Regions from separate parts of the Pseudomonas sp. E141 genome, predicted to be linked through region 1. Evidence: predicted binding sites of a transcription regulator. Region 1 holds the regulator's gene; each other region holds the start of a gene.

What was found. The regulator FliA, encoded in region 1, starts transcription of late flagellar genes. The targets are predictions, from matches to a motif close to CTAAAGTTTNNNNNNNNNNNGCCGNTAA.
Region 2: the regulator FliA is predicted to act here: its motif matches at 3,681-3,708, upstream of GKKCFE_RS08960 (methyl-accepting chemotaxis protein).
Region 3: the regulator FliA is predicted to act here: its motif matches at 3,669-3,696, upstream of GKKCFE_RS10670 (methyl-accepting chemotaxis protein).
Region 4: the regulator FliA is predicted to act here: its motif matches at 2,938-2,965, upstream of GKKCFE_RS19690 (flagellar protein MotY).

Annotation. Positions count from the first base shown of each region.
Region 1 covers NZ_CP084024.1:1,393,758-1,401,317, forward strand. Annotated here, with positions in the region: gene flhA (flagellar biosynthesis protein FlhA) at 1-471, shown strand, start outside; gene flhF (flagellar biosynthesis protein FlhF) at 483-1,832, shown strand; gene fleN (flagellar synthesis regulator FleN) at 1,950-2,780, shown strand; gene fliA (RNA polymerase sigma factor FliA) at 2,777-3,520, shown strand; gene GKKCFE_RS06360 (chemotaxis response regulator CheY) at 3,687-4,058, shown strand; gene GKKCFE_RS06365 (protein phosphatase CheZ) at 4,077-4,862, shown strand; gene GKKCFE_RS06370 (chemotaxis protein CheA) at 4,890-7,154, shown strand; gene GKKCFE_RS06375 (protein-glutamate methylesterase/protein-glutamine glutaminase) at 7,203-7,560, shown strand, end outside.
Region 2 covers NZ_CP084024.1:1,967,619-1,975,178, forward strand. Annotated here, with positions in the region: gene GKKCFE_RS08945 (chemotaxis protein CheA) at 1-1,694, opposite strand, end outside; gene GKKCFE_RS08950 (STAS domain-containing protein) at 1,734-2,018, opposite strand; gene GKKCFE_RS08955 (response regulator) at 2,034-2,402, opposite strand; gene GKKCFE_RS08960 (methyl-accepting chemotaxis protein) at 2,414-3,631, opposite strand; gene GKKCFE_RS08965 (MATE family efflux transporter) at 3,933-5,279, shown strand; gene GKKCFE_RS08970 (HAD family hydrolase) at 5,464-6,132, shown strand; gene ppnN (nucleotide 5'-monophosphate nucleosidase PpnN) at 6,266-7,560, opposite strand, start outside.
Region 3 covers NZ_CP084024.1:2,358,591-2,366,150, forward strand. Annotated here, with positions in the region: gene GKKCFE_RS10655 (alpha/beta fold hydrolase) at 1-379, opposite strand, end outside; gene GKKCFE_RS10660 (YqaA family protein) at 466-900, opposite strand; gene GKKCFE_RS10665 (DUF411 domain-containing protein) at 900-1,346, opposite strand; gene GKKCFE_RS10670 (methyl-accepting chemotaxis protein) at 1,616-3,610, opposite strand; gene GKKCFE_RS10675 (GNAT family N-acetyltransferase) at 3,814-4,758, opposite strand; gene GKKCFE_RS10680 (phenylacetate--CoA ligase family protein) at 4,755-6,029, opposite strand; gene GKKCFE_RS10685 (acyl-CoA reductase) at 6,082-7,560, opposite strand, start outside.
Region 4 covers NZ_CP084024.1:4,387,585-4,395,144, reverse strand. Annotated here, with positions in the region: gene GKKCFE_RS19710 (bacterioferritin-associated ferredoxin) at 1-41, opposite strand, end outside; gene GKKCFE_RS19705 (peroxiredoxin) at 345-947, shown strand; gene rnt (ribonuclease T) at 1,150-1,827, opposite strand; gene pyrC (dihydroorotase) at 1,824-2,870, opposite strand; gene GKKCFE_RS19690 (flagellar protein MotY) at 3,062-4,024, shown strand; gene GKKCFE_RS19685 (argininosuccinate synthase) at 4,152-5,369, shown strand; gene GKKCFE_RS19680 (hypothetical protein) at 5,317-5,871, opposite strand; gene GKKCFE_RS19675 (response regulator transcription factor) at 6,341-6,967, shown strand; gene GKKCFE_RS19670 (PA3496 family putative envelope integrity protein) at 7,024-7,206, opposite strand; gene nth (endonuclease III) at 7,314-7,560, opposite strand, start outside.

The DNA of each region.
Region 1 (7,560 bases):
TTGGCTGAGCAGGTGCCGGTGCGCGACATTCGCAGCATTGCCGAGGCTATCGCCAACAACGCTTCCAAGAGTCAAGATACCGCCGCTCTGGTGGCTGCGGTGCGGGTTGGCGTATCCCGCGCAATCGTCCAAAGCATTGTAGGCACTGAGTCGGAGCTGCCTGTGATCACGTTGGAGCCAAGGTTGGAACAGATATTGCTCAATAGTCTGCAGAAGGCAGGACAAGGCTCGGAAGAGGGCGTTCTGCTGGAGCCAAGCATGGCCGAGAAGCTGCAGCGTTCGCTGATCGATGCAGCCCAGCGGCAGGAGATGCAAGGCCAACCGGTGATCCTGCTGGTGGCCGGTCCGATTCGCGCGATGCTTTCGCGATTCGGGCGCCTCGCGGTCCCGGGGCTGCATGTGCTGGCGTACCAGGAAATACCGGACAACAAGCAAGTGACCATCGTTGCGACAGTAGGGCCCAACGGCTGAGGTAGTGGTTTATGCAAGTGAAGCGTTTTTTCGCCGCCGATATGCGTCAGGCCATGAAGCTGGTTCGTGACGAGCTGGGCGCTGAAGCCGCCATCATCGGCAACCGTCGGATCGCCGGCGGTGTCGAGCTGACGGCGGCTCTGGATTACAAATTGTCGGCGCTGGCCCCACGTGTTCCCAACATGGAACTCGAGGATGAGCTGCGCAAGACCCAGTCGCGCATCGCCAGTGCCCAGGCCGAATTGAGCTTGCGCAGCAGTGACGGCGAAGCCAGCGCGGGCACCAATCGTCAATTGTTCGCCGGCCAGCCTCTGACCGCTGGATTGCCGTTGACCGCTGCTGAGCCACTGGTCGAGCAGGCCAAGGCCGAGCCGCGTCGTCCGGCGCCGGTTCAGGCTGCCTCAGGCGGTGGCGTCGACCCGCGCGCCCTGGACTCGATGCGCTTCGAACTCAACAGCCTGCGTGAACTGATGGAAGTTCAGCTCGGCTCCCTGGCCTGGAACCAGTTGCAAGGCAACCGTCCGGCCCAGGCAAACCTGTGGCGTCGCCTGCAACGTATCGGCTTGTCCGGCCCGTTGTCCCGCGACCTGCTGGCGCTGATCAACGATATCGAAGAACCTCGTCAGGCCTGGCGCATGTTGCTGGCGCACCTGGCGCGGATGATCGCCACACCGGAAGTCGAGCCTCTCGAAGAAGGTGGCGTCATTGCCATGGTCGGCCCGGCCGGCATGGGCAAGACCACCACCCTGGCCAAGCTCGCGGCGCGTTATGTACTCAAGTACGGCGCCCAGAGCATCGCCCTGGTGAGCATGGACAGTTTCCGTATCGGTGCCCAGGAACAACTCAAGACCCTTGGCCGGATCCTCAATGTGTCGGTGACCCATGTGGATCCGGGCCAGTCCCTGGCCCAGGCGCTGGAACCGCTGCTGCGCAAGCGCGTCGTGCTGATCGATACCGCCGGCCTGCAAGCCAGCGATCCGGCCCTGCGCATGCAGCTTGAAAGCCTGGCCGGGCGTGGGATCCGGTCAAAAAATTATCTCGTGTTGGCAACCACCAGCCAGAAACAGGTTCTAACCGCCGCATACCACAGCTACAAACGCTGCGGGCTGGCCGGCTGCATCCTGACTAAGCTGGACGAAACGGCAAGCCTGGGCGAGGTGTTGAGCCTGGCGATCGGTCATGATTTACCGGTGGCCTACCTGACCGACGGGCCGCGGATCCCGGATGATTTGCATCTGCCGCGCCGTCATCAACTGGTCAGTCGTGCCGTGAGTGTGCAAATGCAGGAAGAACCCAGCGAAGAAGCCATGGCTGATATGTTCGCTGATATCTACCACAGCCCGACCAAGCAGGTCGGCTGAGGTAATCATGAATATTTTTTGTACCTACATCGATGGTCTGCCATGCATTGTTCCTTCATGCGAGCGCGCAGCCAGTAATGTGGCCTCCGTCTAAGTAAGACAAGGTAAAGAACGAACATGGGCAGCATGCATCCCGTACAGGTGATCGCGGTGACCGGCGGCAAAGGTGGCGTCGGCAAGACTAACGTGTCAGTGAACTTGTCCCTGGCTCTGGCAGAGCTTGGCCGACGGGTCATGCTGCTGGACGCCGACCTGGGCCTGGCGAACGTCGACGTGCTGCTGGGGCTCACGCCCAAGCGCACGCTGGCGGACGTGATAGAGGGCCGCTGCGAACTGCGCGACGTGCTGCTGCAAGGGCCGGGCGGGATTCGCATCGTGCCGGCTGCCTCGGGCACCCAGAGCATGGTTCACCTGACCCCGGCTCAACACGCCGGCCTGATCCAGGCCTTCAGCGACATCGGTGACAACCTCGATGTGCTGGTGATCGACACCGCTGCCGGTATCGGTGATTCGGTCGTCAGTTTCGTACGCGCTGCCCAGGAAGTCTTGCTGGTGGTCTGCGACGAACCGACGTCCATCACCGACGCCTATGCCCTGATCAAGTTATTGAACCGTGACTACGGCATGAACCGCTTCCGCGTCCTGGCCAACATGGCCCAGAGCCCGCAGGAAGGTCGCAACCTGTTCGCCAAGTTGACAAAGGTCACGGATCGTTTCCTGGACGTCGCCCTACAATACGTCGGCGCTGTGCCCTACGACGAAAGCGTACGCAAGGCCGTCCAGAAGCAACGTGCGGTTTATGAAGCCTTTCCCCGTTCCAAATGCGCACTGGCGTTCAAGGCTATTGCCCAGAAGGTTGATACCTGGCCACTGCCAGCCAACCCTCGCGGGCATCTGGAGTTTTTCGTCGAGCGTCTCGTGCAACAAACAGCAGGGCCCGTGTTATGACAGCCAGCGGTTACAACCATCTCTACAAGAAATCGGCACGGGACGCCCAGTACGAATTGATTGAGCGATACGCGCCTCTGGTCAAGCGTATCGCCTATCACTTGCTGGCGCGGTTGCCGGCCAGTGTCCAGGTTGAAGACCTGATCCAGGCGGGCATGATCGGCCTGCTCGAAGTGTCGAACAAATACGACGCGAGCAAGGGCGCCAGTTTCGAGACCTATGCCGGTATTCGCATTCGCGGGGCGATGCTCGATGAAGTCCGTAAGGGTGATTGGGCGCCGCGTTCGGTGCATCGCAATACCCGCATGGTCAGTGACGCCATTCGCGCCATTGAAGCTAAAACCGGGCGTGACGCTAAAGATCACGAGGTTGCGGCCGAACTCCAATTGAGTCTCGATGATTATTACGGGATTTTGAACGATACCTTGGGCAGTCGCCTGTTCAGTTTCGACGACCTGCTGCAGGACGGCGAACACGAAGGGCTGCACGAGGACGGCGCGAGTGCTCACATGGAGCCATCGCGTGACCTGGAAGATGAGCGTTTCCAGAGCGCGCTGGCGGATGCGATTGCCAATTTGCCGGAGCGTGAGCGACTGGTCTTGGCGCTGTACTACGACGAAGAGCTGAACCTCAAGGAAATCGGTGAGGTCCTGGGTGTCAGCGAATCGCGGGTCAGCCAGTTACACAGCCAGTGCGCGGCCCGTTTGCGGGGGCGTTTGGGGGAGTGGCGAGCGCGCTGACAGCAGTGTGGGGACACTGCGAACGAGGCTGGCCTGGCATGTGCTGAGCCAGTCTTTCTCTGTTGTCCTCCAGACCGTTGTCGAGTGTTGTGCCGGATTGATTGAAATGGCGCGTTCAGGTGCTGGGCGCGTTTAAGACTGCTTGGAGGTCGAATTGGACAAGAACATGAAAATCCTCATCGTTGATGACTTCTCAACGATGCGGCGGATCATAAAAAACCTGTTGCGTGACCTTGGGTTCACCAACACGGTCGAGGCCGACGATGGCACCACTGCCATTCCGGTTCTCAACAGCGGAAGCATCGACTTTCTGGTGACTGACTGGAACATGCCCGGCATGACCGGTATCGACTTGCTGCGCCACGTGCGCGCCGACGAAAAACTCAAGCACCTTCCGGTGCTGATGGTCACTGCCGAAGCCAAGCGCGAGCAGATCATCGAAGCGGCCCAGGCCGGTGTGAACGGCTACGTGGTCAAACCCTTCACGGCCCAGGCGTTGAAAGAGAAGATCGAAAAAATCTTCGAACGCATCGGTTAACGGCGCCACGGGGGAGCTATGGATAACGAATCTTCAATGGGTGATTTCGAATCGACCCTGAAAAAACATGCCCGCGAACTGGTCGACAGCCTTGAGAAAGGCCGCTTTGGCGATGCGGTTCAAATGATCCATGAGCTCAACCAGACCCGTGACCGCGGTCTGTATCAGGAAGTGGGCAAGCTCACGCGTGAACTGCACAGCGCGATTGTCAATTTTCAGATCGATCCGAACATGCCGCAGGCCGAGGAGGTCTCGCAGATCACCGACGCGACCGAGCGTCTGGGTTATGTGGTCAAGCTGACCGAGGCCGCGGCCAACCGCACCATGGACCTGGTGGAGAACGCAACGCCGCTGGTCAATGGCCTGAGCGATGAAGCCCAGGCCTTGAGCACCGACTGGGGTCGCTTCATGCGGCGCGAAGTCGGGGCTGAAGAGTTTCGCGAGCTGGCCCGTCGGGTCGACGGTTTCCTGACGCGCAGTAGCGCCGAGAACCGCGCCGTGGCGAGCAACCTCAACGACATTCTGCTGGCTCAGGACTATCAAGACCTGACCGGCCAGGTGATCAAGCGGGTGACCCAACTGGTCACCGAAGTGGAAAGCAACCTGCTCAAACTGGTGTTGATGGCCAGCCAGGTAGACCGCTTTGCAGGCATCGAACACGACCGTGAAGCGATGCTCGCTGAAAAAGATCCACAAAAACATCTCTCTCAGGGTGAAGGTCCGCAAATTCATGCCGATAAAAGAGAAGACGTTGTGTCCGGTCAGGACGATGTGGACGATTTGCTGTCCAGCCTTGGATTTTAGGTTTTAGACCTCTAGGAGCACCCATTAATGAGCTTCGGCGCCGATGAAGAGATCCTTCAGGATTTCCTGGTTGAGGCCGGCGAGATTCTAGAGCAACTGTCCGAACAGCTGGTCGAGCTGGAAAGCCGACCTGATGATGCGGATCTGCTCAATGCAATTTTTCGCGGTTTCCACACTGTAAAAGGAGGCGCCGGCTTCCTCCAGCTCAATGAGCTGGTGGAGTGCTGTCACATTGCCGAAAACGTGTTCGACATCCTGCGCAAGGGTGAGCGTCGCGTTGACTCGGAATTGATGGACGTGGTGCTCGAAGCGCTGGATGCGGTCAACAGCATGTTCAGTGAAGTGCGCGAGCGCTCGCCGATCACCGCTGCTACGCCTGAGCTGCTCGCCGCGCTGTCGCGCCTGGCCGAGCCGCAGTCGGCTGACGAAGCTGCACCGGTAGCCGCGCCAGTGGTTGAGGAACCGGTCGCCGAGGAATCAGGCGACATCACCGATAACGAATTCGAACAACTGCTGGACTCGCTGAACGCCGTCAAGGCTCAAGCCCAGGCTCCGGCAGCGCCTGCTGCCCCGGCTGCGCCGGCCGCCGATGCCGCCGCCAGCGATGAAATCACCGACGCCGAGTTCGAGTCGCTGCTCGATCAGCTTCACGGCAAGGGCCAGTTCGCCGTGGATGCCGTCGCCCCCCCGAGTGCCCCGGCCGCCCCGAAAGCGGCGGGCGACAACTCCGATATCACCGACGATGAGTTCGAGGCTTTGCTCGATCAGTTGCACGGCAAGGGTAACTTCGCCGTGGACGCACTGGATTCGGCTATCGCCTCCGCGCCGACCCCAGCCAAGCCTGCCGCCGCAGCAGCGGGCAGCGACCTGATCAGCGATCACGAATTCGAATCACTGCTCGACGAACTGCACGGCAAGGGCAAGTTCAGCGAAGTCGGCACCGCCTCAACAGCCACTGCGCCTGCCGCCACTGCCACAGCGGCTGCGCCAGCGGAGAAGGCCGCGGCCAAACCCGCCGCCAAGGCACCGGAACCGAAGGCTGAGACACCCAAGCCTGCTGCCGCTGCCCCGGCGCCAGCCCGCGCACCGGCGGCCGCGCCGGCGGAAAAGCCGGCCAGCGAAGCCGAGACCACTGTACGGGTCGACACCGCTCGCCTGGACGAGATCATGAACATGGTCGGCGAACTGGTGCTGGTGCGTAACCGCCTGGTGCGCCTGGGCCTCAACAGCCAGGACGAAGCCATGGCCAAGGCCGTGTCGAACCTGGACGTGGTCACGGCTGACTTGCAGACGGCGGTCATGAAGACCCGGATGCAGCCGATCAAGAAAGTCTTCGGGCGCTTCCCGCGCCTGGTTCGCGACCTGGCACGCCAGCTCAAGAAAGAAATCAACCTGGAACTAGTGGGCGAAGAGACCGACCTGGACAAGAACCTGGTCGAGGCTCTGGCCGATCCACTGGTCCACTTGGTGCGCAACGCGGTCGACCACGGTATCGAGTCGCCGCAAGAGCGCGAAGAGTCAGGCAAGCCCCGCAGCGGCAAGGTGGTATTGGCCGCCGAGCAGGAAGGCGACCACATCCTGCTGTCGATCTCCGACGACGGCAAAGGCATGGACCCGAACGTACTGCGCTCCATCGCGGTGAAGCGCGGTGTGATGGACAAGGATGCCGCCGACCGCCTGAGCGACACCGAGTGCTACAACCTGATCTTCGCCCCGGGGTTCTCGACCAAGACCGAGATTTCCGACGTGTCGGGCCGTGGCGTGGGCATGGATGTGGTGAAAACCAAGATTTCCCAGCTCAACGGTTCGATCAACATCTACTCGACCAAGGGCCAGGGCTCGAAAATCGTCATCAAGGTCCCGCTGACCCTGGCGATCATGCCGACCCTGATGGTGATGCTGGGCAACCAGGCATTCGCCTTCCCGCTGGTCAATGTCAACGAAATCTTCCACCTCGACCTGTCGCGCACCAACGTGGTGGACGGCCAGGAAGTGGTGATCGTGCGGGACAAGGCACTGCCGCTGTTCTACCTCAAGCGCTGGCTGGTCAGCTCCGCCGCTCATGTCGAGCAGGGTGAAGGCCATGTGGTGATCCTTTCGGTGGGCACCCAGCGGATCGGCTTCGTCGTCGATCAGTTGGTGGGCCAGGAAGAAGTGGTCATCAAGCCGCTAGGCAAGATGCTCCAGGGCACCCCGGGCATGTCCGGCGCCACCATCACCGGCGACGGTCGCATCGCGTTGATTCTCGATGTGCCAAGCATGCTCAAGCGTTACGCCGCACGGCGTATTTGATTCTGGAGGGGCGCGGCCCGCAGCCGCGTCTCGTCTAACGGAGTGTTTATGGTAGTTAAAGTCCTGGTGGTGGACGATTCGGGGTTTTTCCGCCGCCGCGTCTCGGAAATTCTCTCGGCGGACCCGAGTATTCAGGTCGTCGGTACGGCGACCAACGGCAAAGAGGCAATCGATCAGGCGCTGGCGCTCAAGCCGGACGTGATCACCATGGACTACGAGATGCCGATGATGGATGGCATCACGGCGGTGCGGCATATCATGCAGCGCTGCCCGACCCCAGTATTGATGTTCTCCTCCCTGACCCATGAAGGCGCCCGGGTGACCCTCGATGCGCTGGACGCCGGGGCGGTGGATTTCCTGCCGAAAAATTTCGAAGACATTTCGCGCAACCCCGACAAGGTTCGGC
Region 2 (7,560 bases), 570 kb from region 1:
ACGTACGTGGACTGGCCGATGCCCACCAGAAAGCCATTGATGATCGCCAGCGTCAGCGGCAGGCGGATGCGCACCACGGTGCCCTGGCCCGGTTGGCTGTCCAGGTCGACAGTGCCGCGCAGCAGGGTAATGTTGCGCTTGACCACATCCATGCCCACGCCACGCCCGGAAAGGTTGGTGACGGCCTGGGCGGTGGAGAAACCCGGCTCGAAGATCAGGTTGTAGATTTCCTGGTCGGTGGGGCTGGCGCCAAGGGCAACCAGACCACGTTCCTGGGCTTTTTCCAGGATCCGGTCACGGTTCAGGCCGGCGCCGTCGTCGGCGATTTCCAGCACGATGCTGCCTGAGTCGTGATAGGCATTGAGGTGCAGATGACCTTTGGCCGGTTTACCGGCCGCCAGCCGCGCCTCGGCGGTCTCGATGCCGTGGTCCATGGCGTTGCGCAACAGGTGCATGAGCGGGTCACCGATTTTTTCCACCACGGTTTTATCCAGCTCGGTTTCCGCACCGCTGATGATCAGGTCGATGTCCTTGCCCAATTCCTGGCTGACATCGCGCACCACCCGGCGGAACCGGTTGAAGGTTTCGCCAATGGGGATCATGCGCAGACGCAAGGCGCCGTCGAGAATCTCTTCCACCAGCCCGGACACCGTTGAAGTCGATTCCTGCAACGAGTCGTCGTTGCAGTGGCGGGCCAGCAGGCTGGCGCCGGCGCTGGCGATGACCAGCTCGCCCACCAGGTTGATCAACTCGTCGAGCTTGTCGGCGTTGACCCGCACATAGGCGCCGTCCTTGGCCTTGCCGTCGCTGGTCGTCGGTTGCTTGTCGGGCGAGACCTGAGCGGGCATGCGCGCAGCCGAACGCTGGTCCGGCATCAGTTCGCCGGTGGTGACCATTGCCGTGTTGGGGTCAGCCTGCTCTTGAGTGGTTGCAACCAGCCCGGTGTTCATCTGCGGCACGGGGTCATCAATGGCGACGATCTGGATCTGGCAATCTTCGCGCACGAAATCGAAGACTTCGTTGATCGCCCCGTGGCCGGCAGCCGAACTGAACTCAATGTCGAACCCCAGGTAGCAGGACTCGGCATCCCAGGTTTCGGCCGAGGGCATTGCGTCGGTCAGCGTGGTGATGTGGATGATCTCACCGAGGGTTTGCAGGTAACGCAGAAATGACAGCGGGTCCATGCCGTTGCGGAACACCTCCGGGCCAAAACGCAGGGCAATATGCCAGAGGCGCGTTTCGGCGGGCGCTTGTGTGTCGCTTGCTTCGGCGGGCTTCGGGGCTTCGGCAGGCGAGGGCGCCTGATATTCCTGAAGGATCTGGCACAGCTCCATTTCCCGGGCCAGGGCCGGGGGCGCCAGTTTCGCGCCCTGGTTGGCCACCACATTGATCAGCTCCAGCATGTGATCACTGGACTTGAGCAGCACGGCGATCAGGCCGGCGTCCACTTCGACGCTGCCATTGCGCAACCGATCGAGCACGTCTTCGACGATGTGGGTGAAACTGACGATGGGTTCCAGGCCGAACAGCCCGGCCGATCCCTTGATCGTATGGGCCGCCCGGAAGATCGCGCCAATAGCATCATCGTCGCCCGGGTCGCTTTCCAGTTGCAGCAGGGACTCTTCCATCGCCTGCAACTGTTCCCGTGCCTCGACGATGAACGTTTGTTGTGCCTGATCGAGATTGATGCTCACGCTCATATCCTTTGTCGTGTCCGACGTGTTGCGAGGTCTCTATACAACCAGGTTGCACAGGGCGAGTGTTTCCGTGACGGCCTTGCTGTGGCCCGTTATTTCCAGGCGGGTACCGGCCTTGGGAGCCTCGCGCTGGACCATCATCAGCAGTTGCAGGCCGGCGCCGTCCATTTCCGTAATCTGCGACAGATCCAGCGCCATGCGCGGCGTCGCCCCCAGGCGCGGCAGCAACTGCGCGGCGAGGTCGGCGGCGGTGTAGATCGTCAGCTCGCCGTCGATCTGCACCTGCGCGGTGTCGTCCTGTGTTTCGTACAGCAAGGGCATTTCACTCTCCGCGAATCAAGGAAGAATCAGCTTGGACACCGCCGCCAGCATCTGCGCCGGCTGGAACGGCTTGACCACCCAGGCCTTGGCACCCGCCGCCTGGCCCTCGAGTTTTTTCGACTCCTGGGATTCGGTGGTGAGCATGATGATCGGCGTGAACTTGTAGCTGGCCAGCTTCTTGACCTCCTTGACGAAGGTGATGCCGTCCATGTTCGGCATGTTCACGTCACTGATGATCAGGTGCACCTTCTGGCCATTGAGCTTGCCCAGTGCATCCTTGCCATCGCTGGCCTCGATCACGTCGTAGCCGGCACTTTTCAACGCGATGCCGACGACCTGCCGGACGCTCGCTGAGTCGTCGACAACCAATACACTTTTAGCCATGAACGGCTCTCCTAGAAGAAGGTTATTTCCTGTGAATTCTGTTGCGTGCCCGATTCGCCGTGATGGTTGCGGCGTTGTTCTTCGGTGGCGTATGTGGTTTCCATGCGCGCCAGCCATTGGCGGGCATCGATGGAAACGGCCTGGTCGGGCGACTGACTGGCCTGCTGCATATGCACATGCAGGTCCTCGATGTTGTCGCGCACGTGGCTGAGAATCTGGCTGACCCGATCCTGGAATTGCAGGTTGACCAGCACTTCGGTGAGCTCGTCGCGAATACCGAAGCTTTCCTGCTGCAGCAGGTCGGCCGATTCGGCCAGCCGCCCGGTGACGCTCTTGAAGCGTTCCAGCACGCGCTGGATGCTGTCCTCGGAGACGCTGACCGACTGGCTGTCCTGATCCGCGCCGCTGGAGGCGGCCTGGACCAATTGAGTGATGGCGCTATTGATGATGTCGACCTTGGCCGACATCTGCTGGCCAGTCTCGCTGGACTTGCTCGACAGGCTGCGCACGGCGTCGGCCACCACCGCAAAACCGCGCCCGGCTTCGCCCGCACGGGCGGCTTCGATGGCGGCGTTGAGGGCCAGCAAGTTGGTTTGCGCGGCAATGGCCGCGACATCGGCGGCCATGGTCCGCAGCTCGCCGGTGTAGGCGGTGAGGTTGCGCACCTGGGCCAGGGTTTCATCGCGGCTGGCCTGGGTGGCTTTCAGGGAGTCGATGACCTGGACCAGCTCACCTTCGCTTTGGGCCAGCACCTGCACGGCGCCGCCACTGCTGTTGCCGGCCAGCTCACCGGCGGCCAGTTGCGAAGCTTGCACGGTATCTTCCAGGCGTGAAGAGATGCCGGTGAAGCGATTGGTCAGCGAGACGATCGCGGTTTCGGTCTGCTGCCGGGAGCTTTCCACCTGCTTGGCCCAGATCGGCATGGCACCGAGGATGACTTCGTTGAGTTGCGCGCTGGCCTTATGGTTCAAGTGGTCGGCGGCGTGTAGCGCGTGATGGGCAATGGCGGCGGCGACGGCTCTGTCGATCTGCTGGTGCTGGGCGCGGGCAGCCCACACGCCGACCCCGGCGCCAATGGCCAGGAGCACGGCACACAACCCCAGGTTTTGTGTACTTGGGCCGTTGAGAACCAGCAGGACGACGCTCGCGATCAGGGCCACAAACAAGCTGGACCAAAGGATGCGCGGCGGAGTTTGGGAATGGGAATGACCGTGTGAATACGACGTCATGGTTCGGTCCTTGAACAGTGTTGCTAACAGGTTATTTACGAATAACTGGTTATCTGCGACCCCACCCCGGACTTTAAGACCGGTCGTCCGATTCCGGTATGGCCGAGGGCGTTGACCTGCCCAGTGAGTGGCACTGTGCTATCTGAGATTAGACGCAGTCGCTGAAATGTCGAGGCGCCCTGACGAACAGATGAGTCGCCCACAACCCCTTGCGCCTTGCTCCCACAGATTCCCTCACCACCATCCGGGAATAAGCTAAATTACCCCGCATCGGATTTTGAACCTCCCATCACGAGCCCTCATGCCCACCCAGCCTCTCTGGAAAATCTACCTTCTGTTCCTGGCCCCCATGGTCCTGTCCAATTTCCTGCAATCGATGTCCGGCACGCTCAATAGCATCTACATCGGCCAGATGCTCGGCACCCAGGCATTGGCGGCGGTATCAGGCATGTTTCCCATCCTGTTTTTCTTTATCGCGCTGGTGATTGGCCTGGGCGCGGGAGCAGGGGTATTGATCGGGCAGGCTTACGGCGCCGGGGAAACCGGCACGGTGAAGGCGATTGCCGGTACCACGTTATTGCTGGCGGCGATCATCGGGCTGGTGGCGGCGGTGCTCGGCACCGTGTTCGCGCGCCAGGCGCTGCAGGGGCTGGGGACGCCGGCCGATGTGCTGGAGGACGCGGTGTCCTATGCCCGGGTGATGATGTGGATCCTGCCGATACTGCTGGTGTTCGTGGTGTTTACCCAGTTGCTGCGCGGGGTGAGCGATACGCTGTCGCCCATGCTGGCCTTGCTGGTGTCCACCAGCGTCGGGCTGCTGCTGACGCCGGCGCTGATTCGCGGCTGGCTGGGGCTGCCGCAGATGGGCATCGAGAGCGCGGCGCTGGCGGGGCTGGTGGGTACGGCGTCGGCCATGGTCATGCTCGCGTGGCGCCTGAACCGTCGCGAGCACGCCCTGGCGCCGGACCGGGCGTTGTTCGCGGCGATGCGCCTGGACATGGACATCCTCGGCAAGGTGCTGCGCATCGGCCTGCCCACGGGGTTGCAGATGGTGGTGATCTCACTGTCGGAGCTGGTGATCCTGGCGCTGGTCAATGGCCACGGGTCCCAGGCCACGGCCGCCTATGGCGCGGTGACGCAGATCGTCAATTACGTGCAGTTCCCGGCGTTGTCGATTGCCATCACCGCCTCGATCCTCGGCGCCCAGGCCATCGGTGCCGGGCGTCTGGAGCGTCTGGGGCCGATCCTGCGTACCGGGCTGTTGATCAACGTCTGGCTCACCGGTGGGCTGGTGGTCTTGGGATATCTGTTGTCTCACTGGCTGCTGGGGCTGTTCATCACCGACCCGGCGGCGCGAATCCAGGCCGAACATCTGCTGCACATCATGCTCTGGAGCCTGCTGGTCTTCGGCTTCCAGGCGGTGGTCGGCGGCATCATGCGCGCCAGCGGCACGGTGCTGATGCCGGTGGCGATTTCGATCTTCTGCATCGTCGGCGTTCAGCTGCCAGTGGCCTACCTGCTGGACGCGCAGTTCGGCCTGCAAGGGGTATGGATGGCGTTTCCGGTGGCTTACTTGAGCATGCTGGTGTTGCAGACCCTGTACTACAAGATGGTCTGGCAGCATCAGCGGATTGAGCGGTTGGTGTAGCTCTGCGCTTTCTGACACAACAAAAAACCTGTGGGAGCGAGCCTGCTCGCGATAGCGTCGGCACATTCGGCATCGATGCGCGCTGACTCACCGCCATCGCGAGCAGGCTCGCTCCCACAGGGATTCGGTGCCTGGCGATGTTACAGTGGCCGGCATTCTCCTACCGCCATCACCGAGGATTTCGATGTCTGCCCGCCCGCCCTCCAGTGTTTCCTATCGCGCCTTCCTCTTCGACATGGACGGCACGCTGCTCAATTCCATCGCCGCGGCCGAGCGGATCTGGACGCGCTGGGCCCTTCGTCACGGTGTGGAGGTGGCGAGCTTTCTGCCGACCATCCACGGCGTGCGCGCCATCGACACCATTGCCCGCCAGCGCCTGCCAGGGGTAGATGCCCTGGCCGAGGCCGAGCAGATTACCCGCGAGGAAATCGAAGACGTGGAAGGTGTGGTGCCGGTGCCCGGTGCTGCAGCATTTCTCAACAGCCTGCCGCCCCTGCAGTGGGCCATCGTCACCTCGGCGCCCATGGCGCTGGCCTTGCGGCGCATGGAAGCGGCCGGCATTCCACGTCCGGCGGTGATGGTCACCGCCGAGGATGTGAGCGACGGCAAACCCAATCCGGCCTGTTATCGACTGGCAGCGGAGCGCTTGCAAGTCGCCCCCCAGGACTGCCTGGTGTTCGAGGATGCCGAAGCGGGTATCAAGGCCGGCGAGGCGGCGGGAGCGGATGTGTGGGTGGTGACGGCGACGCATACGCATCCGGTGGCCACCCCCCATCCGCTGATCAAGGATTACCGTGGGCTTGGCCTTGAGGTGGATGAGGCCGGACGGATGCGACTGAACCCGACGCTGTGATCGCAGCAGACCCCCTGTGGGAGCGAGCCTGCTCGCGATAGCGTCGGCACATTCAGCATTGATGCAATCTGATCCGCCGCCATCGCGAGCAGGCTCGCTCCCACAGTTGGATCTGTGGTGATCGTTGAATCAGTCAGGTCACCACGCGATAGCACGGTTCATACGCCGCGCCGCCCGGCAGTTTCATGCGGTGCTGGGCGACGAAGGCCTGGAGCAGCCGGTCGAGGGGTTCCATGATGGCGGCATCGCCGTGGATCTCGTAAGGACCGTGTTCTTCTATCAGGCGGATACCCTTGTCCTTGACGTTACCGGCCACGATCCCCGAGAACGCCCGGCGCAAGTTGGCGGCCAGTTCGTGGGCGGGCAGGTCGCGCCTCAGGCCCAGGCTGGCCATGTTGGCGTGGGTCGGGTCGAACGGGCGCTGGAAGCCTTCGTCGATTTTCAGCAACCAGTTGAAGTGGAAAGCGTCGTTGCGTTCGCGGCGGAACTGTTTGACCGCCTTGAGCCCTTGGGTCATCTGGCGCGCCACTTCGGCAGGGTCGTCGATGATGATCTGGTAGTGCTTCTGCGCAGCCTCGCCCAGGGTCGCACCGACAAAGGCATGCAGTTGATCAAGGTACGGCGCGGCGCTCTTGGGCCCGGTCAGAACAACCGGGAAGGGCAGGTCCTGGTTGGCCGGGTGCATCAGGATACCCAGCAAGTAGAGGAACTCTTCCGCCGTACCGGCGCCGCCCGGGAAGATGATGATGCCGTGGCCCACGCGCACAAAAGCTTCCAGGCGCTTCTCGATGTCCGGCAGGATCACCAGCTCATTGACGATCGGGTTCGGCGCTTCGGCGGCGATGATGCCGGGCTCCGTCAGGCCCAGGTAACGGCCGCCGTGGATGCGCTGTTTGGCATGGGCGATGGTGGCGCCTTTCATCGGGCCTTTCATCACGCCCGGGCCGCAGCCGGTGCAGATGTCCAGGCTGCGCAGGCCCAGTTCGTGGCCGACTTTCTTGGTGTATTTGTATTCTTCGGTGTTGATCGAGTGGCCGCCCCAGCACACGACAATTTTTGGCTCCACCCCAGGGCGCAATGTGCGGGCGTTGCGCAGCAGGTGGAAGACGTAGTCGCTGATGCCCTGGGAGGAGCTGAGGTCGATGCGCTGGCTGTCCAGTTCGTTCTCGGTGTAGACGATGTCGCGCAGGGCGCTGAACAGCATCTCGCGGGTGCTGGCGATCATCTCGCCATCGACGAAGGCGTCGGCCGGGGCGTTCAGCAGTTCCAGGCGTACGCCGCGGTCTTGCTGGTGAATACGGATCTCGAAGTCCTTGTAGGCTTCCAGGATGGTCTTGGCGTTATCGACATGGGCGCCGGTGTTGAGAATGGCCAGGGCGCACTGGCGGAAGAGGGTATAGATACTGCCGGAACCGGCCTCACTCAGTT
Region 3 (7,560 bases), 960 kb from region 1:
GTTGATGGAAGCTGTACTGGTAATGAGCGGGCTTGCTGGACGTACAGAAACCGATCTGATCCGGGGCGATGACCCGGTAACCGGCCTCGCTGAGGGTCTTGATCGAGTCGCCCCAGGTGGCGGCGCAAAAATTCTTGCCGTGCATCAGCACCACGGTGCGGCCATTGACCTCGCCTTGGGCCGGCACGTCCATGTAGCCCATTTGCAACGATTGGCCCTGGGACTGAAGGGGGAAGTGCTTGAGTGTGTAGGGGTATTCGAAGCCTTGGAGTTCCGGGCCATAGGCCGGGCCTTCAGGCGGGTTTTCGGCCTGGGCGAACAGCGGCAGGGCGGCCGTCAGAAACAGGCTGGGTAACCAGCGAGCAGTGGAACGCGACATGGGCAATCTCCTTTGGGCATCCGGCCAATCCTGGCGTGGCCCGATTATGGCGACATTAACCACAGGCAACCCAAAGTCGCGAACGTTCAACCCATCCAGCCCAGGGTCGCGAGGGCGAGTGCGCCATAACGCAACCCTTTGGCCAGGGTCACGATCAACACAAAGCGCCGCCACGGCTCGCCCATCACGCCCGCCACCAAGGTCAGTGGATCGCCGATGATGGGCATCCAACTGAGCAGCAGCGACCAACGCCCATAACGCTGATAATGCACGCGGGCCTTGTCCAGATGCGCCGGACTGACCGGAAACCAGCGCCGATCCTTGAACTGCTCCAGGCGTGTGCCCAGCCACCAGTTCACCAGCGAGCCCAGTACGTTGCCCACGGTGGCGACCCCCAGCAACAGCCAGGTTTCATAGCGTTCGCTGAGCAACAGCCCAACCAGCAGTGCTTCGGATTGCAGCGGTAACAAGGTGGCGGCACCGAATGCCGCCAGGAACAAGCCGATGTAAGCCTCGCCCATCAGTGGGCCGGGTAATCCGCCACCACGGTTTGCGTCCCGTCGCTTTTCAGGCCGATCACCTGATACGCATCACTCATGCCGTCCGTTTCCATACCGGGCGAACCCATGGGCATGCCAGGCGCGGCCACACCGAGCAGGTCGTTCCGTTTGCTCAACGCCAGGACCTGGTCGGCCGGGACATGCCCCTCAACGAATTTGCCATTGATCTGGGCGGTGTGGCAGGAGCGCAGGTTTGGCGCAACACCCAGGCGTTGTTTGACTGAACTCATGTCGGTTTCAACATGGTCGTTGACCTTGAAGCCGTTTTCTTGCAGATGTGAAATCCATTTTTTACAGCAACCGCAATTGGCATCGCGGTGTACGTCAATGGTGATCGGTTCGGCGGCCTGGGCCAGGGTGGTGACAAAAAACGCGCTCAGGGCGAGCAGGTGCAGGGGATTGGCCATGGGGACAGTCTCGTGTCGAACAGTTTGGGAGGAGGATAACAGAGTAGCGAGCGTGAGCTGACAGTGGGCTGAGGGGCGGATTACAGAGTTGTCAGGTTGGAAGCGGTACTGATTCGAAGTTCGGCGCAAATTCACCCGCCACCGCAGAACCCTGCGGGAGCGAGCCTGCTCGCGATCGCGGTGGGTCAGCTTGGCCAGTGTCGACCTTGCCGCCGTCATCGCATGCAGGCTCGCTCCCTCAGGTTCATATGCAAACAACCTGGGGCGTTTCAGCGCACTTTGAACCGCCCCATGATCGCATTCACCCGGCTGTTGGCTTCCAGCAACTGGCGGGTGTTGTTCTCGCTGGCCAGGCCACTTTCCACCAGCTCTTCCACCATATGGCGGATCTGCACCATGCTGCGATTGATTTCCTCGGTCACGGCGCTCTGCTGTTCGGCAGCGGTGGCGATCTGAGTGCTCAGGCTGTTGATCTGGCTGACGGAACCGGCCATTTCATCCAGTCCTGAATTGACCCTGGACGTGGCGTCGGCGGCTGACTGGCAGCTGGCCTGGGTGTTTTCCATGGCCGAAACCGATGAACTCACGCCCTGGGTCAAGCGCGTCAGCATTTCGTTGATTTCCGAGGTGCTGGCCTGGGTGCGGGCGGCGAGGGCGCGTACCTCGTCGGCCACCACTGCGAAGCCTCGACCCTGCTCACCGGCCCGGGCGGCTTCGATGGCGGCGTTAAGGGCCAGCAAGTTGGTCTGCTCGGCAATGGCGCCGATTACGCCGAGAATCTCGGTGATGCGTTGAGCGTCCTGCTGCATGCTTTCGACTTTGCGGGTAGCACTGGCGACTTCATCGATCAAGGCCACCACACTGTTGGACGCCTCTGCGACAACCACCCGAGAATGGTCGGCATGTTCATTGGCGCGTTGGGTGAACGCAGCGGTTTCGGCGGCGTTCTGCGCGACGCTTTCGGCGGTGGAACTCATCTCGGTGATGGCCGTGACGGTCTGATCGGTTTCCGAGGCGTGGCGCATCAGGATTTCGCTGGTGTGGGCTGAGGTCCGTTGCAGGTTGTCCAGGCTTGTCGCCATGGCGCCGGTCGCCTGGGTGACTTCGCCGATCATGTTTTGCAGGTAAACGATGAAGCCGTTGACCGAATGACCGATCGCCCCCAGTTCATCCTCGGCGCGGATGGTGATGCGCCGGGTCAGGTCGGCATCGCCGGTGGACAGCGCATCGATGTTGCTCTTGAGTGTCTTCATGCGGTTGGTCAACTGACGGATCGCGTACAACTGCATCAACACCAGCAGGATCACCATCGGGATCTGCAGCAGGCTTAACGTGCTCAGTACATCGTCGCGCTGGGCGGTGATCAGGCGGGTTGGCAAGGCGGTAGCCAGGAACCACGGCGAACCTTCGATAGGCCGCATGAAAAAGGTACTGGCCTCACCCTTGTTATCAAATTCGACCCGCTGCAGCGGCTGGTCTCGTTGGGCCAGGCCGGCCTTTACCTGTGCGGCGAAGGGCGAGGTTGCCGCCAGTTCGCTGATGTTCTTCAGCACGATGGGGCCGCTGATGCGCGAACTGTTGCTGATGATCTTGCCATCGCCTTCCACGATCAGCATCTCGGCGCTCAGCTCGGCTTCCTTGCGTGCTACCAGCTCATTGAAGAAGCCCAGGGTCACGTCGATGGTGGAAACGCCATAAGGCGCGCCGTTCTTCTGGATGGACATGGCGCAGTTGGTCCGCGGCTCAGCGCTGGCGTCGTCTTTATAGGCGGCGGCCCAGGCGCACTTGCCGGCGGGTGTGGCCATGCCGCCCTTGTGCCAGGGTTGATCGTAATAATTTGGCGCCGCGTCGCTGTTCCAGAAGGTATTGACCACTAGTTTGCCCGAGGCGTCGCGGTGCCAGAACGTGCTGAATTTGCTACGTCCTTCGGCCCGCTGATTAGGCAGCGGCCAGATCCCGCCACCAAAGACTTTCAGCTCGCCGTACTGATCCACCAAGCCAGGCAGGACCCTGTCTATGGCATCGCTGTCGAGCAGCGGGATGGTCTGGGTGATGCTGCGTTGCTGCGCCTGGACCTTGTTCAATTCCCCCTGGATCTGCTCGGCCACTTCGCTGATGCGATTAAGCGCCACTTGCTCTTCGGTGTGGCGCAGTTTGGGCGCGACGAGATAGCTGATACCCACGACGGTCAGGATGGACAACAACAGGATGAATGAAATCAGGAACAGCGTGTAGCGCGCCTGAATGGTGCGAAATGCGGGCATGTGGGAATCCTTGCTCGAAGGCGTCTTTCGGGAGCTGGCGCAATGGCCTGACTTATTTTTATCGGCCCGTCGCTGGACAGCTTGAGGGGTGCCCACATAGCAAACATTACCGCTGATCGGGAAAGATCGCAGCGTGAACGCCGCGATCTTCCAGCATTTCAGCGCGACTTTTTTGCGTGGCCACAGCGCCGAAAACTCCGTTTTTACGCCGCCGAACCTGCCTGGGCGCTCCTCCAGATGTGCCCTTGGGCTTGCACTTGTTCGTGGAGCCGTTGCATCGGCTCCGAATGCAAGGTGAGCGGGCGATCCAGGGCGCCACGGTGAAACAGCGCCTGCCAACCGGGGTCGCCTTCGGCAGGCATGATCCCGGTGAAGATGAATCCGGCGTCCATCAATCGTTGGTAATCGTCGGCAAATTGCTGACGCAGTCCGAGTCGCACTGAAAGCGACCAATGGGCCGGCAAGCGCAGCAGTTGCCCGGCCAGGCGAAGGCCTATGTACCCAGCCACAATGTCGATTCTTCCGGGCAGCTGTCGGATTTGAAAAGGCTGTACCGAAGGCAAGGGCGCCTCGAGCGAGGTACCAAACAGCGATGCCAAGGGTTGCGTCAGCCATTGGCATGCCGCGGGCCATTTGAGGTGCGGCAGCGGGCGGCGATGGCCGCTGACCACTTGGCTGCCGACCACGATGGTTTCGGCGTGGACCGTGGCGAAAGGTGAGGGCACATGGTCAGGCAGCAGCCCGGTGTCATGGAACCCCAGGCGTTGTGCCAGACGCTGGCTGTAGCAATGGCTGGTGACTTGCTTGATCGACAGCCTGGCAAGCCCGAGGTCCTGGCAGCTGTCGAGTAATTTCTGCCCCAGGCGCGTCGCAATCTGGCCGCCCTGCATCGCGGGGTCCACCGCGATCAGGGCCAGTTCCGCGTCTTCACCATCGGCCGTCTGCCGACACAATGCGGCATGACCGACCACGCGCTCATCCTCCACGGCGACCATGGAGTGCCAACGGTTCAGCAGGTTGTGCAGGCCAATCATGTGTGGCAGGTAGACGTCTGGTGAGACGTAGTGATCGCCGTAAACCCGGCGGAACAATTCGCTGGTTCCGACGCCATCCGTGGGCCTGAACGGTCGGATGACCACGCTGCTCATCCGGCGTGCCTCGCTGTCAACGGAGCATAGGTGCGGCGGTCGATGATCGACAGGTGCTTGCCAGAGCGTGGATGGCGTTCCAACGCTTGCAAGGCGCAGGCCTGGACGTGCAGGTCGAGTTGGTCGATACCCGGATACTGTTTGGTCAAAGCAGCTTTCAATGTGTTGGAGAGTGACTGGCAAGCCTGGGTTTGCCCGCCAGGCACCCACTTGAGCAACACGCGGTCGTTGTTCTGTGCGTGCTCGATGATCAATTGCCACTGAAGGTCACCGCCAATGCTGCGGATGATGTCGCTGATTTCCTGCGAAAACAGCGAGAAAACGCCTACCCGCACTCGCTGGCTTTTCGCGCTGCGGCCCTGAAGCGCGAACTTGCGTCGCGGGGTACCAACCGGCTCGCGCCAGCACGCTCGGTCGCCCACCGGATACCGCACGATGGGCATCAGGGTCCGGGTGAGGTTGGTCACCACCAGATTGCCGGGCCGATCGCACGCCTGGATGACCTCACCGCTCAGTTCATCGATGATCTCCACCCGTATCTGTTCGCCGAACACGCGGTGCTCGCCCAGGTTGCAGTCCGGTGCGCTGGCGCCCACCAGCCCGGCGTCGACGCTGGCATAGCCGATGGAGGCGAAGCGTGCCTGTGGGAAGGCGCGCTGCAACGCGGGCAACTGGCTGTCGAACAGGTTTTCTCCGCCGAACAGCACGGTGGTGATGCCGGGCAGCGTTCGCCCCTGTTGATCCAAATGGTCGGCAAACGCCAGCAGGTGCGCGGGCACGCCGGCCAGCACATTGATGCGGTGGCCGGTTACGGCCTCGGTCAGCACGTCGAGATCCACCGCCCCGGTGAACGGGAATTCGGTGATGGCTACATCGACTTTGCCAAGGGCGCCATGAATGAACAGGAAACTGGCGTACAGGTCTCCGGAAAAGAACAGGTTGGCGATTCGATCACCAGCCCTCAATTGCCCTGACAGGCTCTGACCGAAGCAGTTGAGCATCCGCTGCCATTCAGCGTGGGTGTACACAGACAGTTTTCCCTGACTGGTCGTGCCACCGGTTTTGTAGATCAGTGCGTCTTCGACTTTGCCGGTCAGTACGTCCCAATGGTCCAGGTCATGACTGCCGGCCCAATAGTCGGCGACGTCGACAATGGGGACATCCTCCAGAGCGCAATTCTGCGCGGGTAAATGCCGTAAAGACTTGCGGTAGAACGTTGAATGCGTACGAATATGGGCGAGCCATTGTTCGAATGGTAAAGAGGTGCTCATCAGGGTTCTCTCGGACTCTAACGTCCGCTTATTCAATTACACGGGAAAACAATCAAGCGGTGAGTCTGCGATCAATCACCAGCGGTACTTTGCCGCTGTGTTTGTTAGGTTCGAAACTTGTTGCTGGACAGGATTGCACGTCCAGTACAAGCATTTCGGACTCCACCAGCGTGGACAGCAGTTCGAGGCCCATGACCTGGCGCCGAACTGTTTGTGCGTCGCCATCGGCGCGAATCAGCAGGCGTTCGCAGCCGCTGCTGTGGTAATCGAGTACGATCTGAATGGCCGTTTGTGCCTGCTCAGCCAGCTCGCGGGTATTGATCAGGTACGTCACGATGCGTATCAGGGCGCCGTGGCGCTGGCGCAACTCGAACCGGGGTGACTCCAGGCCACACGAGCAGGGAGCGGTGAGCCAGCGCCCGCAATCACCAACTTCGTAGCGGTGAAGGGGCTGCGCTTGGCGTCTGCGCGAAGTGAACAGCAGCCGTCCGGTTTCCCCTGGTTCGACTGGAGTGTCCTGTTCCAACTGGACGATCTCCAAGTGTTGAATGTCCTCCATGAGATGGAACACGCCCTCGCCGCCAGCAGCGCAGGCATGGCCAAGGGGGCCCGCGTCGACGCTGCCATAGATGGCTGAGCGAATACTTGTCACGCCGCAGTCCTCAAGCAACTGACGGCAGCCTGGCCCCAGGTGCTCGCCGCCCAACATGACTTTGCGCACGCCGCCGTAGCCTTGAAGGGTTTCTCGCTGGCTGGAAAACAGGCGCTGCAAGGTACTTGGCATGCCAACCAGGGTATTGACCTTGTGAGCGACGATCATCCGTGCGATCTCTTCAAAGTCCGCATCTGACGTCGCACCCATGGGGTAATGCACGGCGTTCATGTGCTCCAGTATTTTCGAGAAGCTGAAGAAGCCACCGTAGAGGTTGCCGCCATAAAACAGATTCATCACCCGATCCTTCGTCGGATCCAGACCGGCCGCGCGCAGTCCGTCGGCGGCGGCCCGCATGTGGCGATCAAAATCGCGGTAGCTGTAGGGCGACAGCACCGGTGCGCCGCTGCTACCACCTGAGCGGAAGAACAACTGGGCCTGGGGTGCGGCAGGCAGCGCCAGGAATGCCGCTTTGTCCATGATCGGCGTCGAGGGTGAAATAGGTGTCGTGGTCGGCGGGGCGTCCAGTGTCACACGATGACTGGCGACCTCAGGTTCAAGACCGACCGATACCCGACGACTCAATCGTTGCAGCGCGTAGACGCCGTCGTGAGGCTCGCCCTCGTAGCCTTGCTGGATGTCTGCGGTTGCCGAAATGCGGGTCACGCCGGCGGCTAATACGCGACGTGCCAGCTCAGGCGCCCGTTGCGGTTCACTGATCAGCGCGCAGCTCTGCAACACGTTTCGCCAGGGCAGCAGGGTTTCGGTGATCAGCCCATGGGGCACCGGTCGTAATAAAAGCGTGCGAAACAGTGGCGATGGCAACAGGTCGCGGTGATGCTCCCAAATAATACGCCAGCCGTGGCCTTCCCAAATCTG
Region 4 (7,560 bases), 3.0 Mb from region 1:
ATTTGTCCGTCGGTGACGCCAGTGCAGAGGCAAACATACATAAGTAAGAACCGTCGCTGGTTGTGACTCAATTGAGACGGATCTTAATGTTAACGAGAATGATTGTCAAAGTGGTTTCTGAAACCCTTGGGCCAGAGCTGACGAACGGTTTTTTATCCAGGGCCAATGAGGGGGCATGCCAAGGGAAAGGATTTTTGGACTCGCCGAAAAACCGTTGAAGACAGTCCAAATTCGCGGTGTATGATGATCGGCCCTTGCAAGCGGGTTCGTGTCACAGGGCTGTCGCCTGAGGGTGGCAGGCTGGCCCGGACCTTGTTTTCACGTTATTCACCAGGAGATATCCAATGAGCGTACTCGTAGGCAAACAAGCCCCTGACTTCACCGTCCCGGCCGTGCTCGGCAACGGCGAAATCGTCGACAGCTTCACCCTGTCCTCGGCCATCAAAGGCAAATACGGCCTGGTGTTCTTCTACCCGCTGGACTTCACCTTCGTCTGCCCATCCGAGCTGATCGCGCTGGATCACCGCATGGACGACTTCAAGGCCCGCAACGTTGAAGTGGTTGCCGTTTCGATCGACTCGCACTTCACCCACAACGCCTGGCGCAACACGGCTATCAACGCTGGTGGTATCGGCCAGGTGAAATACACCATGGCTGCCGATATGAAGCACGAAATCGCCAAGGCCTATGACGTTGAGTCCGAAGGCGGCGTGGCCTTCCGTGGCGCGTTCCTGATCGACGACAAGGGCGTTGTCCGTTCGCAGATCATCAACGACCTGCCACTGGGCCGTAACATGGAAGAGCTGATCCGTCTGGTCGACGCGCTGCAATTCCACGAAGAGCACGGCGAAGTGTGCCCAGCCAACTGGAAAAAAGGCGACAAGGGCATGACCGCATCCCCTGAAGGCGTTGCCGCCTACCTGGGCGAGCACAGCGACAAGCTGTAAGCGCAACAGGCACAAAAAAACCGGCCCTCGATGGGCCGGTTTTTTTATGGGGAAGGATTTATCCCAATTGTTTAAAAACACCAGAAACAGCTGTGGGAGCAAAGCTTGCTCGCGATACAGGCGCCTCGGTATCTCTGGGATACCGTGTCGTTTTCATCGCGGGCAAGCCTTGCTCGCACCGTCCTGATGCTTACTCAGCACATCAGTCGTCGAAATCCTGCCAGCCACCCATTTCTTTCCAGCGATTGACGATGCCGCAGAACAGCTCGGCCGTCTTCTCGGTGTCGTAGCGGGCCGAGTGGGCTTCACGGCCATCAAAGTCGATGTCGGCCGCCTGGCAGGCCTTGGCCAACACGGTCTGGCCGTATGCCAGGCCGGCAAGGGTCGCGGTGTCGAAGCTGGAAAACGGATGGAACGGGTTGCGCTTCATGTCAAGGCGCGCCACGGCGGCATTGAGAAAGCCCAGGTCGAAGCTGCTGTTGTGGCCGACCAGGATCGCCCGTTTGCAGCCGTTGGCCTTCAGGGCTTTGCGCACGCCTCGGAAGATGTCGGTCAGGGCCGTCTCTTCACTCACCGCCATGCGCAATGGGTGATCAAGCTTGATCCCGGTGAACTCCAGGGCTGCCGCCTCAATGTTGGCGCCTTCGAACGGTTCGACGCGGAAGAAATAGGTGTGATCAGGGAACACAAAACCTTTTTCGTCCATGCCAATGGTGGTCGCAGCGATTTCCAGCAGCGCATCGGTGGCGGAGTTGAAACCGCCGGTTTCTACGTCGACCACGACCGGCAGGTAGCCCCGGAAGCGGGCTGCCATGGGGTGACGGGCAGCGCCCGAACCACCGTTGCCGTCCAGCTCGTCGTCGAAATGATCTTCACTCACACACTTTCCTCCAGCAGGCGCCAGCGCAGTTTTTCACCGGCGCGCAGCGGGATAACAGTCAGCTCGCCAAAAGGCAGGCTGGCGGGGGCGGTCCACTCGTCGCGAACCAGGGTAATACGATCAGTGTTCACCGGCAGGCCATAGAAGCGCGGGCCGTGGAGGCTGGCGAAGCCTTCGAGTTTGTCCAGCGCATTGCGCTGCTCGAACGCCTCGGCATACATCTCGATGGCGGCATAGGCGGTGTAGCAGCCAGCGCAACCGCAGGCCGCTTCCTTGGCGTGCCGGGCATGGGGCGCCGAGTCCGTGCCGAGGAAGAACTTGGCGCTGCCGCTGGTGGCAGCGTCGAGCAAGGCTTCTTGATGGGTGTTGCGCTTGAGGATCGGCAGGCAATAGAAGTGCGGCCGGATCCCGCCCACCAGCATATGGTTGCGGTTGTACAGCAGGTGATGTGCGGTAATGGTCGCGCCAACGTTCGCCGAGGCTTCGTTGACGAACTGCACGGCATCACCGGTGGTGATGTGTTCGAACACCACCTTGAGCGTCGGGAAGCGTTCCACGACGCGACGCATGTGCTCATCGATGAAGATTTTTTCGCGGTCGAACACGTCGACGTCGCCACGAGTGACTTCACCGTGGATCAGCAACGGCATCCCGACTTCGGCCATGGCCTCCAGCGCCGGGAAAATCTTGTCGATGCTGGTGACGCCGGAGTCCGAGTTGGTGGTGGCGCCGGCGGGGTACAGCTTGGCGGCATGGACGAAGCCGCTGGCCTTGGCCTCGCGTATTTCTTCGGGCTGCGTACGGTCGGTGAGGTAAAGCACCATCAGCGGTTCGAAACGGCTGCCGGCCGGGCGTGCGGCCAGGATTCGCTGGCGATAGCCGTCGGCCTCGATGGCGTTGCGCACTGGCGGAACCAGGTTCGGCATGATGATTGCGCGCCCGAAGGTGCGCGCGACATCGGCGACGGTATGGGTCAACACAGCACCATCGCGAAGATGAATATGCCAGTCGTCGGGACGCAGCAGGGTCAGGCGGTCGGACATTGGGGGGCTTCCAGGCGGGTCAAACTCTGGGGAATGCTACCGGAAAAGACCGATTCAGGCACCCGCTATCAAGTTCTGGCGCAAGTTACCGATAGCTCCTACAGGTGTGCCACGAATCCGTAAGGCGCCCCGGACAGGCGTCATACTCTCAACGTGTGTCGATCTTTGTATAAAAGCCATTGGAGCCGCCCGTGCGCCAGCGTTATTTAGCCTTGCTCAGTGTGTTTGCCAGCCTTCCCGCCATGGCGCTCACTTTCCAGACCCGTCTGGAGAGCATTGAGTGGACGGTCGAAGGCGACAAGTTCGAGTGCCGGCTGAGTCAGCCGGTCACCGATTTCGGCAGCGGCGAATTCGTGCGCCGGGCCGGCGAGCAGGCGATCTTCCGGCTCAAGTCCCATAACCCGATGCTCGGTGGTGGTTCGGCCATCCTGCTGGCGGCCGCCGCGCCTTGGCAGCCGGGACGGGGCGACATCAACCTGGGCTCGGTCAGGCTCGGCAGCGGCGATGTGCTCTTCAACAGCTCTCAGGTCCAGGCGGGCCGCTTGATCAGCGGGCTGATGGAAGGGCGCAGCCCAGTGGTACGGCGTAACACGGGGGACGGGCGGGTTTCGGAAGTCCGGCTGCTGCCCGTGCGCTTCAACAAGGCCTTCAGTGATTACCAGGGCTGCGTGGCAAAACTGTTGCCGAAGAATTTCGAGCAGGTGAAGCAATCCCAGATCGGCTTTCCCGGCGAAGGCGTTGAGCTCGATGCCCGGGCCAAGGCTCAGTTGCAGGTGATGATCGACTTCATCAAAGCCGACCCGACCGTCAACCATGTCGAACTCGACGGTCACTCCGACAATAGCGGCAATCGATTGACCAATCGTGAGCTGTCTCGTCGCCGTGCCCTGGCGGTCCAGGACTTCTTCAAGGCCAACGGCTTTCAAGAGTCGCAGATCACCGTGCGGTTCCACGGCGAACGTTACCCCCTGGTGCCCAACACCAGTGCCGCCAACCGCGCCAAGAACCGTCGTGTGGCCGTGCGCCTGGAGCGTGTGGCGGTGCCTGAAGCGCCGGCACCGCAGGCTACACCCGCCGCGCCCCCTGCCAAGGCTCCGACGCCGACCGCGACACCGGCCCAGCCCACTGCAGCCACCGCCGCGCGGACATCCTGACCCGTGAGGATCGTCGCGCGCTCGACATAATCTGTCGCTTCGTCGTCATAAGCTGTCGCGCCCCTGTAAATTATCCGCGCTGGACGTTAAACTTCTCGGCTTTCCGTACAACCCGTGGAGTGATGGCATGGCGGACGTAAACAAGGTCGTTCTGGCGTATTCCGGCGGCCTGGACACTTCGGTGATCCTCAAGTGGCTGCAGGACACTTATAACTGTGAAGTGGTGACCTTCACCGCTGACCTGGGGCAGGGCGAAGAAGTCGAGCCTGCACGCGCCAAGGCTCAGGCCATGGGCGTCAAAGAGATCTACATCGATGACCTGCGCGAAGAGTTCGTCCGTGACTTCGTGTTCCCGATGTTCCGCGCCAACACTGTTTACGAAGGCGAGTACCTGCTGGGTACCTCTATCGCCCGTCCGTTGATCGCCAAGCGCCTGATCGAAATCGCCAACGAAACCGGTGCCGACGCCATTTCCCACGGTGCCACCGGCAAGGGCAACGATCAGGTGCGTTTCGAACTCGGTGCCTATGCCCTCAAGCCCGGCGTGAAAGTCATCGCGCCGTGGCGCGAGTGGGACTTGCTGTCCCGTGAAAAGCTGATGGACTACGCCGAGAAGCACGCCATCCCGATCGAACGCCACGGCAAGAAGAAATCCCCGTACTCAATGGATGCCAACCTGCTGCACATCTCCTATGAAGGCGGCGTGCTGGAAGACACCTGGACCGAGCACGAAGAAGACATGTGGCGCTGGACCGTCTCCCCGGAGAAGGCTCCTGACACCCCGCAATACCTGGAGCTGACCTATCGCAACGGCGATATCGTCGCGCTGGACGGCGTGGAAATGAGCCCGGCCACCGTGCTGGCGACCCTGAACCGTATCGGTGGCGAACACGGCATCGGTCGTCTGGACATCGTCGAGAACCGTTATGTCGGCATGAAGTCCCGCGGCTGCTACGAGACCCCGGGCGGCACCATCATGCTGCGTGCTCACCGCGCGATCGAGTCGATCACCCTGGACCGCGAAGTGGCTCACCTCAAAGACGAGTTGATGCCCAAGTACGCCAGCCTGATCTACACCGGTTACTGGTGGAGTCCGGAGCGCCTGATGCTGCAACAGATGATCGATGCCTCCCAGGTCAACGTGAATGGCGTCGTGCGCCTGAAACTGTACAAGGGCAATGTCATCGTCACTGGGCGCAAGTCTGATGACTCCCTGTTCGATGCCAACATCGCGACTTTCGAAGAGGACGGTGGCGCTTACAACCAGGCCGACGCTGCTGGCTTCATCAAGCTCAACGCCCTGCGCATGCGCATCGCGGCGAACAAGGGTCGCAAGCTGTTCTGATCCTGGCTCCATGAAAACGGCCTGCCATGTGCAGGCCGTTTTTTTTGGGGGACCCTTTCCCCTGTGCTGCTCGTTCGTTGTGGCGCTGTTTTGCGCGTTTGGATCGATCGGCCTCGGCCAGGCCTTCCGGTGCCCGGGGGATAACCAAAATGAACAGTCGTCGCTGTTTTTTCTGTGGATGAACAGTGATCAGCCATCCTTTGCCCTTGGGCGCCCGGCGGGAAAACCGTGCGCGCCGACAGCTCGAATCATCCATGATTTTCATGAAGTGTTTGCTCTTGCGAAAATCCGAGGGCGAATATAACGAGCGATAGTTAAAGTTCAGGGTGATAAAAAAAAGAAATAATAGATAGAACGGAAAGCTGATCAGAAACCAAAGATAGTATTCACGGTCCTGATCGTCGAGGAAAGGCAGGGAGATGGCTGCCGAAGTCTCGGACAAAGTTGCGAATATAGCGATTAGCGTCATGGGGTTGGTGATGATTTTCGAAGGTTTGTTCATGGTGGATGCTCATAACATATTCAGGCTCGGTGATTGCATTAGGAAGGTGTGAGTAATTGATGAGTTCGCGGTTAAGGTATTGATCGTGGTGTTTCCTCATGGATAGGATTGAATAAATTTCGCTTATTCCTTATGTGAATTCAATTTTATTTAAATAAAACCTTTGTGGTTGTGTTGGTAAATAATTCAGTTACTTTTTATGAGGCGAGTGTTTTTTTGCTATTGGGGGACGGGGTGGATGCAGAAAAAAGCGCTTGTTTAGAGGGGCGCGGATCCCCTGATGCATCCATTTGCCTCTGTAAACAAATTTATGGCGCATTATTTCCAAGGGGATTTGTAGGATTTTTCTGTATCGCTTGTAGGTTGCGTCTCTCGGTGCGAGCGGTCAGGGGGGGCGGCATGCCAAGGTAGAATTGACTAGGCTATTGTGCGTGCTCTAAAAATTCGAACAGCGAAGTTGGATTTGCCCATGAATAAAGTGCTGATCGTGGATGATCATCCCGTCATTCGTCTTGCTGTACGTTTGCTAATGGAGCGTCATGGATATGAAGTTATTGCCGAAACCGATAATGGCGTCGATGCGTTGCAACTTTCCCGTGAACTTATGCCTGATATCGTTATTCTGGATATCGGCATTCCGAAACTGGATGGACTGGAGGTCATCGCACGCCTGACCGCCAACCCTTCACCTTTGAAAGTTCTGGTGCTGACTTCCCAGGCACCTGGGCATTTTTCGATGCGCTGCATGCAGACGGGGGCAGCCGGTTATGTGTGCAAGCAGCAGGACCTCACCGAGTTACTCAGTGCAATCAAGGCGGTGCTGTCGGGGTACAGTTATTTCCCCAATCAGGCGCTGCATACGGTGCGTTCGAGTCTGGGTAACGCAAGCGAGTCCGATATGGTCGATCGACTGTCCGGGCGAGAGATGATGGTCTTGCAGCAACTGGCTCGGGGAAAGACCAACAAGGAAATTGCCGATGGGATGTTCTTGAGCAACAAGACCGTCAGTACATACAAGACACGCTTGTTGTTGAAGCTCAATGCCCGCTCGCTGGTTGATCTGATCGAACTGGCGCAGCGTAACGGGTTAGTGTGAGTTTTTCCGGCCGCGCGTACTCAGTAAAAAGCCTCCATTCGGGAGGCTTTTACGTGTCAGAGGTCAAAGTCGTAATCGGCCAATTGTTTCTGCAAGCGGCGCTCTTCCAGCAGATTATCAATCGTGCGACGTTTGCTCAGATTGGTTTTCGCTGTTTCGACGACCACAGGTTCCACATCGTCGGCCTCAACGGCGATGAAATCGTCTTCTACATCCAGTTGTTCTTTGTCAGCACTCATGGGATCGACTCCAGGCTTAAACTGCCATTGGCGCTCCTTATATCGATAAACCACGGGCGGGTAAAAAAGATTTTTTCAATCGACAAATCAATAAAAGCAATAGCGCCTCAATCGTCGGAGGTCTTGTGCTTGTATTCGCATAAGTCCTCGATCCGGCAGCTGCCACAGCGGGGCTTGCGCGCCAGGCAGACGTAACGTCCGTGAAGGATGAGCCAGTGATGGGAATCGAGTAGAAATGCCTTGGGTACGAATTTCATCAGCTTTTTCTCCACCTCCACCACGTTTTTGCCCGGCGCCAGCCCGGTGCGGTTGCTGACGCGGAAAATGTGAGTGTCGACGGCCATGGTCAGTTGG